Regions from separate parts of the Pseudohongiella sp. SYSU M77423 genome, predicted to be linked through region 1. Evidence: predicted binding sites of a transcription regulator. Region 1 holds the regulator's gene; the other holds the start of a gene.
The links. The regulator LexA, encoded in region 1, represses DNA repair genes until DNA is damaged. The targets are predictions, from matches to a motif close to CTGTNTNNNNANACAG.

Region 1 (3,892 bases):
TCCTGCAGGGATGAGGCAGGTGTCACACGCCAGTGCAATTGACTGCCGGTCAGTTGCTCACGGTAGCGAGTCGCGTGGATATAGTCCAGGTTCAGCGGAAACTTCAACCGTGGTGCCAGATGTCCCGTCAAGACGATGCCGCCGTTCATGACACACAGCACCAGCGGGGTCTTGTCACCGACAGCCGCGGTGATTTCGCTGGCCAGGCTGTCCAGCGCAGTGGCAATTTCGGATTCGCTGAACAGGCACTGAGCCTTGTCCAGCACGTCCTGCATGTTTTCGGTCTGCATAGCGTTTAAAACTCTGATTGTTTACAGCATGGAAATTCGGTTGCGGATATCGATCACGCGGGTATCTGATTGGAGCGCTACCAGGTCTGGCTGCTGCGAACAGCGGCGTCGCATCCCTTGCAGGCGCGGCGATGGAGCGGGCCTCGCTTCGTCCAGCGCTCGCAATGCGTCCAGTGCGGCTGCCCTGTCATTGCAAACCAGCAGCATGTCGCAGCCGGCCTTGAGGGCCTGGTTAACCCGTTGCGACATATCACCTGCCGCACCGGCCGCCGCCATCACCAGGTCATCGCTGAAAATGACGCCATCAAACCCAAGTCGCTCACGCAGGACCGTCTGCAGCCAGTACCTTGAGAAGCCTGCGCAGTGCGCATCGGCCGCGGGGTAAACGACATGCGCCGGCATCACAGCATCCAGTGACGGAAGGCACCGCACAAAAGCCTGCAGATCCTGCTCTTCAATCTGCGACAGCGATCTGTCGTCGACAGGCAGATCCAGATGGGAATCGGCTGCCACACTGCCATGTCCGGGGAAGTGTTTACCCGTCGTCGCCATACCAGCTTCGTGCATGCCAGCCATGAATGCTGTCGCCAGATCTACCAGCGTATCCAGACGCGAGGAAAATGCGCGATCGCCGATCACTTCGCTGATCCCGGTATGCAGATCCAGAACCGGCGCAAAGCTGATATCAAAGCCTGCGGCCAGCACCTCGGAAGCCATCAGCCAACCCAGGTCATGGGACATGACACGCGCCTGCTCAGGCTCCTTGCTGAACAGCGTATGCAGGGCATACATCGGCGGCAGCCTGGTAAATCCATCGCGCAGGCGCTGAACGCGGCCACCCTCCTGATCCACAGCCAGCAGAATGTCCGGGCGGCAGGCACGGATGTCTGCGGTTAAGGCCTGAACCTGGGCCGGTCCGGCAATATTGCGTGAAAACAGGATCACGCCGCCGACCTGCGGATGTTGCAGCAGCGCACGTTCATCATCGGTGAGTGTCTGACCTGACAGGTCCAGCATCAGCACACCTGGGCCTTGCTTGGCGGGGTTCATCGGGGCCTCTCGAATCCTGGGATTGTTGACGTGTGACATTATCGCCTATCGCCAGCAATCCCACAAAAGGCTTGTTCAGATCGCATAACTGTATATAATCACAGGCTGAATGGATCAACAGGATGGGTACCATGCAGGCACTGACCCCAAGACAGGCACAGATTCTTGAGTTTATCCGCGAATATCAACAGGATACCGGTTATCCGCCGACACGCTCGGAGATAGCCCAGAAAATGGGTTTCAAGTCGGCCAATGCCGCCGAGGAACACCTCAAGGCGCTGGCTCGCAAAAAGGCCATTGAAATCGTGCCGGGCGCCTCGCGCGGCATCCGCCTGCCAGACCTGGCCGATCAGGACGAAGCCGCCAATCAGGGTCTGCCGGTTGTTGGCCAGGTTGCCGCCGGCAGCCCGATACTGGCCCAGGAGTGCATTGATGAATACGTCAATGTGCCTGCCGCCATGTTCAGCCCCGCCGCTGACTACCTGCTCACCGTCAAAGGCACCAGCATGATCAACGTCGGCATTTTTGAAGGCGACCTGCTGGCCGTACACAAAACCAGCAAAGCACGCCACGGCGACATCATCGTCGCCCGCCTGGAAGAAGATGTCACCGTCAAACGCCTGGAAGAAACCAGCGAACGCCACCGCCTGCGACTGATGCCCGAAAACGACGACTACGAACCGATCGAAGTGGATTTACGCCGCGACAGCTTTACGATTGAAGGGATCAGTGTCGGCGTCATTCGCCGCCACAGCTAAAAGCGCATCAGCCTTGGCATTACGTCGTTGAAAAGCCGGCTCGGAAGGATCATTTACGTAATTGTAAACTCGGCTTTGGCTTCCTGCGTCGCTCTAACTCCTGCATCCATGCAGTCGTCACCTCCCTCGCCGGCTTTTCGCCTAGTACTGCCGGCGGCTGCTGCGCTTTTGCATAATATGTGGGAAGTGGTAGGTTCCAGCTGATTCCAATCTTCGAGACACGTATGAGTGGAAGGTGAAGAGTCGTGTCAGTGCGAGGCAAAAACCGGCGCAGAAGCGCAGTTTACAAATTGTAAATGAGCATTCTAAGCCGGTTTTAAACGAAGCAATGGCGCGGCACTGCGCCTTCCACAGACTATTTCTCTACTACCCACTTGCCGTTTTTATATACCGCCTTCCAACCTGTGGCTTTCTTGTCCACTTCCGTAAGGAGATAATGCTCCTTCGCCTTGCGACTAAAGCGCACGATGGTGGGATTACCATCGCCGTCGACCAGCGGTCCTTTGAACAGGAAGCTGTACTTGCTGTCGATCTCATCTTTATGCGGCAGTAATTCCTTCAGCAGCGGCGCACGTGTTTCGCGGTTCTTAGGGAACTTGCTGGCGGCCAGGAATATACCGGCAGCACCATCGCGCAGTACGTAATGGTCGTCGACTTTTTCACAGGCCAGCTCGGGCATGGGTACCGGGTCCATCTTGGGTGGCGCCGGTTCGCCGCTGCGCAGCAGTTTGCGGGTGTTTTTGCACTCGCTGCCGGTACAACCAAAATACTTGCCGAAACGGCCTGTCTTCAGCTGCATGTCAGAGCCGCACTTGTCACACTCAATGACAGGACCGTCGTAGCCCTTGATCTTGAAGCTGCCCTGCTCGACTTCGTAACCAGGGCAGTCCGGATTGTTGCCGCACACATGCAGCTTGCGTGTGCTGTCGATCAGATAGCTGTCCATGCTGGTGTTGCACAACTTGCAGCGATGACGCTCGCGCAGACGGCGGTTCTCCAGCGCTTCGGCCTCTTCCTCGTCATCAATATTGATGGCTTCTTCGCCGGGCGTCAGGTTGATGGTTGTTTTGCAGCGCTCTTTGGGCGGCAGTGCATAACCAGAACATCCCAGGAAGACACCGGTTGATGCGGTACGAATCTGCATGGGACGGCCACAGTCCGGACATTTGATGTCCGTATCGGTGGGCGTATTGGCACGCATGCCTTCGTCATCAGATGAAGAGGCTTTGCTCAGCTGGCCAGTGAAATCCTGATAGAAATCGTCCAGCAAGTGTTTCCAGTCTTTATCGCCGTTGGCGACTTCATCCAGCGAGTCTTCCATTCGCGCTGTGAAGTCGTAGTCCATCAGCTCGGTGAAACTTTCATGCAGGCGTTCGGTGACAATGTCACCCATCTTTTGTGCAAAGAAACGGCGGCCTTCTACCTTGACGTAGCCACGCTCCTGAATTGTGGAAATAATAGAGGCATAGGTTGATGGTCTGCCAATACCTCGCTTTTCCAGCTCTTTGACAAGGCTGGCTTCCGTGTAGCGCGCAGGCGGCTTGGTAAAGTTCTGCTTGGGATCCAGCGCCTTGAGTTTGAGCTCCTCTCCCTTGCTGACATCTGGAAGTACCACGTCTTCTTCTTTGGACGGCAGTACTTTCAGATAACCATCAAACTGCATGATACGCCCTTTGGTGCGCAGCTCGAAGTCACCTGCTGTAACTGTGATGACGGAGCTCAGATAGCGTGCTGGTGGCATCTGACAGGCTACAAAATGCGCCCAGATCAGTGCGTAAAGACGCTCCGCATCAC
Region 2 (3,892 bases), on a different contig from region 1:
ATGCTCTGATTGCCTTGTGCGCTGCCATGAAACAGGAGAATCAACTGTTGCGTGCCAGTCAGCATAACTGGCAAACTGAGCGCCAGCAACTCCTCGAGAATAACCGTCAGGCGAAGGCGAGACTGGAGTCAGTCCTCAGCCGTCTGCGGTCCATGGAACAATCCCAGAGCGCCTGATATGTCCAGCAGCCCCGAAGCCTCTAGCACGGTTGTCGTCAAAATCCTCGACCGTGAATACCAGATCAGTTGCCCGCCCTCAGAGCAGGATGCGCTGCTCAAGTCGGCGCGCTATCTGGATGAAAACATGCGCAAAATCAAAGCGCGAGGTACGATTCACGGGCTCGAAAAAATCTCTGTGATGGCAGCCCTGAATATCACTCACGAGCTGATACAAAAAAACCATCAGATCAACACATCCCGCCACGGCAGCGCCCAGAAAATCAAATATCTTGAAGATAAAATCGAGCGCGCACTGCACAATGCCCGGCAGATGGAGCTGTAACAAAAAATCCGCGCTTAACCCTCGATAGGCCTTCCCAACTGCTATATACTGATTCCATAGTCACCTGGGGTATCCGCTAGCTGAAAGTGTTCTTGAGCCGATATTCAATACCCCGGAGGCGCCGACAAGATGTGGTTGTGCATGTCCGCTTGACGGAAAGCCTGAAAGCATCGTTGGCGCCACCACCTGAACCAAAGGGTTCAGGACTATTTCGGCGGCGGTATCTTGGGTGGCTTCCGCATACATCGTAGTCAAGCTTATGCCTGCTGCTTACCAGCCTACCGGTCAATCCGGCACGAAGAATCCTTCCCTGCGAAAGCAACTGCGCCAAAGGCGCCGACAGCTGGACCATTTCACACAACGTCACAATGCCATCCGCCTGACCCATCGCATCAATCGCTCATTGACCTGGCGAGGCAGTCGTCGCATCGCGTTTTACCAGGCCATTGATGGCGAGATTGATCCGGCTGGTCTACTGAAGAAGGCCTGGGCGCAGGGCAAGATCTGTTATCTGCCGGTGCTGCACCCGTTTCACCCGCATCGCCTGGTATTTGTCCGTGTTAGCCGGCACAGCCGTCTGCACCGCAATCGCTGGGGCATTGCTGAGCCGGTTCCGGCAGTTGGCAGAGTTGCCAGTATCAAAAGCCTGGATCTGATTCTGGTCCCTCTGGTGGGCTTTGACAGGCAGGGACATCGCCTGGGCATGGGCAAGGGATTTTACGATCGGGCTCTGTCTTTCAGAGCAGGCAGACGTTTCCCCAGACTGATAGGACTGGGACATATGTGTCAGGAATCAGGAGAGACGCTCAGGCCAGCGCCATGGGATGTCCGCATGGATCAGATTGCAACGCCGCGCTGGTCTTTTGGCCGCTTGTGGCCCTTGTAGTCTGCCACCACCAATTCGCTTGCAGCGGGAGACGCGTATTGCGCTAGAGCAATCCGCTCTGGGCGACACCGCTGACCAGCACGCTCAGTGCAAACAGAAGTACAACAACCATCAACATGTCAGGTTTGCGTTTCATGAGATGTCGTTCTCTAATTATTCTATTTTCCAGTTAATTAAGTTTTATATTTCACAAGCCCAAGTAGAAAATAGGGCTAACGTGCTGAAGGCTAATACAATAATTGGATTGTGACAATCAGCGGCGCGAAATATTTTACATTTCTTTACAAGTGTGACGCCCTCTGTGTGAAATATTTGCTTGCCATACCGCAAACCACTGTATATATTCACAGCAACCACTGTTTATCCATACAGCAGCTGGCTGCAAATCAGACGCAAAGGGTGATATCGGGTTCATAAAACAGAAAACACCTTGGAGCTTATCTGCCGGTCGCAGTCAGACTTTAATCAAGCAGGGCAAGCATATGAGTGACAGCCTGAATAAATTGAGAAGCCAGCAATTTCAGGATCGCGACACGGCTCACAAGCTGGCGTGTGACAAGCTGGTATGTGATGAACTGCCTCATCAACAGCGCGAAGCCATGATTGCCTCTTTATTGAATCAGACACCGGATCTGTGGCGTGCAGGCAGCAAACCAGCCAACCGTCCTGCCAGCTCCCATCACCAGTCTGTCAGCCGACCCGGTACCGGCGATCTGTTTGCTGACAGCGACATGATCCAGGAAGGTCCAGGCACGCACCGTCTGACCAGCCAGGTGCAGGCAGGCAATCAGGCCCGCCCCAATGTACAAACCCTGTCATCCGCGCAGACACGTCTGGAGGGCAAGGCCCAGTCCACCGGTTTTGATGCGCTCGACCGGCTGCTGCCCCAGGGAGGCTGGCCTGAGCGGGGGCTGGTCGAGATGATCTGCCCCCATCAGGGTATTGGTGAGCTGCAGCTGTTGATGCCATTGCTGCGCGAACGCAGTCAGCGCAAGCAGTCCATTCTGTGGATTGCCCCGCCTTATCCGCTGCATGCCCCGGCTCTCAAACAGGCCGGCATCAACCTCAGTAACAGCTTTGTGATTCCACCCCAGACTCAGTGCAACCAGGCTTTGTGGAGTATCGAAAAAGCCCTGCAATCCAGCGAGTGCGGCCTGGTACTGGCATGGCAGAACTGGTTGAGCGCCCGCGTGATCCGGCGTCTGCAGCTGGCCGCCAGTGAAGGCAACACGCTGGGCATACTTTTCCATCAGCGCGCTACATTACATTCTCCTGCCACGCTGCAGCTGCAACTTGGCAGTGCCGTAAGCGATCTGCATGCCAGTCCTGAGTCCAGGGCTCAGCGCAATCTGAATGTCAGCCTGCTCAAGGCGCGCGGCAGTTATCATAAGGGCCAGGCCTCGTTACGTTTGCCATGTTGAAATTACGCCGCGCGGGTGCCGGCGCCCGGCACCTGCGCGGCGGCTCCTCTCTCACCTCTGCACCACCACGCAACCGCCCGGTACTACGCAGCCGCACACTTTGGTATGCCATCCACCACCCTGGCCTTTCGGTACATCAGACGCTGCCCGCAGGATTGCGCATAAGTGATTATGTCTGTGCCGCAGGTGCCGAGACACTGCTGATTGAGATAGGCGGAAGCCTGCGTTATTTTGGTGGTTGGCGACGCCTCCACGAAACGCTTGAGCAGCATCTGGATGAACTGTATCAGCACCAGCCAGAAGTCTATCGAGGCAGCGTTACACCCAGCCCAGCTGCCAGCACCCTGTTGGCCCGTTGCGCTCGGCAGAAAGTCGTGGCGCACAGCAGCGAACTGCGATCAGCGCTCGCTGGAATCACTATCGCAGAGTTACCTTTAGCTGCCAGGTTAAAGGCATCTCTGCAGCGTTGCGGCCTTTTTTATTTGAGGGATATTTGGCGCCTTCCTGCCGCACAGCTTCGCCTGCGTTTCGGACGGGAGCTGAGTGAATACCTGGACCGCCTGCTGGCCCTGCGGCCCGAGCGGCCTCCACGCTGGCAGCCCCCGCCGCAGTTTTCACGCGAGCTATATCCAGAGTATCCGCTGCATAATACTGCGGCGATTGTGCATCACGTTGTGTCACTGTTTGCAGAATACCGGGAGTTCCTGCTGCGCCGGCATCTGTTGTCTGCGCAATTCGACCTCATGCTGCATCTATCGGATGGACAGCAGCTTGCCCTGCCGGTGATAACGCGTTATGCCAGCCGTGACACCAGTCTGTTTCTGGCTTTATTTGAGCTGGCTCTGGAGAAGCATACACTTACTGCTGATGTCATCGGCCTGACCTTGAGCTCAATCAGCCTGCAGCCTTATTCTCCCGATCAACAGGTCAATGGATTGACAGATATGCTCAGTGCTCGCCTTGGCGCTGACAATGTTCTGCGCCTGCAACTTGCCGAAGAGCATGCTCCCGAGTTCAGCAGCGCAACTCAACATTGGCACAGCCCGCCCAGCCTGCTGGCCGACACCTGTGCGTTGTCATACCG

Region 2: a site for LexA is predicted at 1,744-1,759, ahead of imuA (translesion DNA synthesis-associated protein ImuA). Genes of this name have one in related genera too.

Annotation. Positions count from the first base shown of each region.
Region 1 is NZ_JARYTH010000007.1:110,414-114,305, forward strand. It holds gene QGM61_RS14380 (hypoxanthine-guanine phosphoribosyltransferase) at 1-290, opposite strand, end outside; gene nagZ (beta-N-acetylhexosaminidase) at 312-1,340, opposite strand; gene lexA (transcriptional repressor LexA) at 1,472-2,098, shown strand; gene topA (type I DNA topoisomerase) at 2,454-3,892, opposite strand, start outside.
Region 2 is NZ_JARYTH010000004.1:77,431-81,322, forward strand. It holds gene QGM61_RS09990 (TIGR02449 family protein) at 1-176, shown strand, start outside; gene QGM61_RS09995 (cell division protein ZapA) at 178-501, shown strand; RNA gene ssrS (6S RNA) at 560-737, shown strand; gene QGM61_RS10005 (5-formyltetrahydrofolate cyclo-ligase) at 761-1,387, shown strand; gene imuA (translesion DNA synthesis-associated protein ImuA) at 1,870-2,808, shown strand; gene QGM61_RS10015 (hypothetical protein) at 2,802-3,892, shown strand, end outside.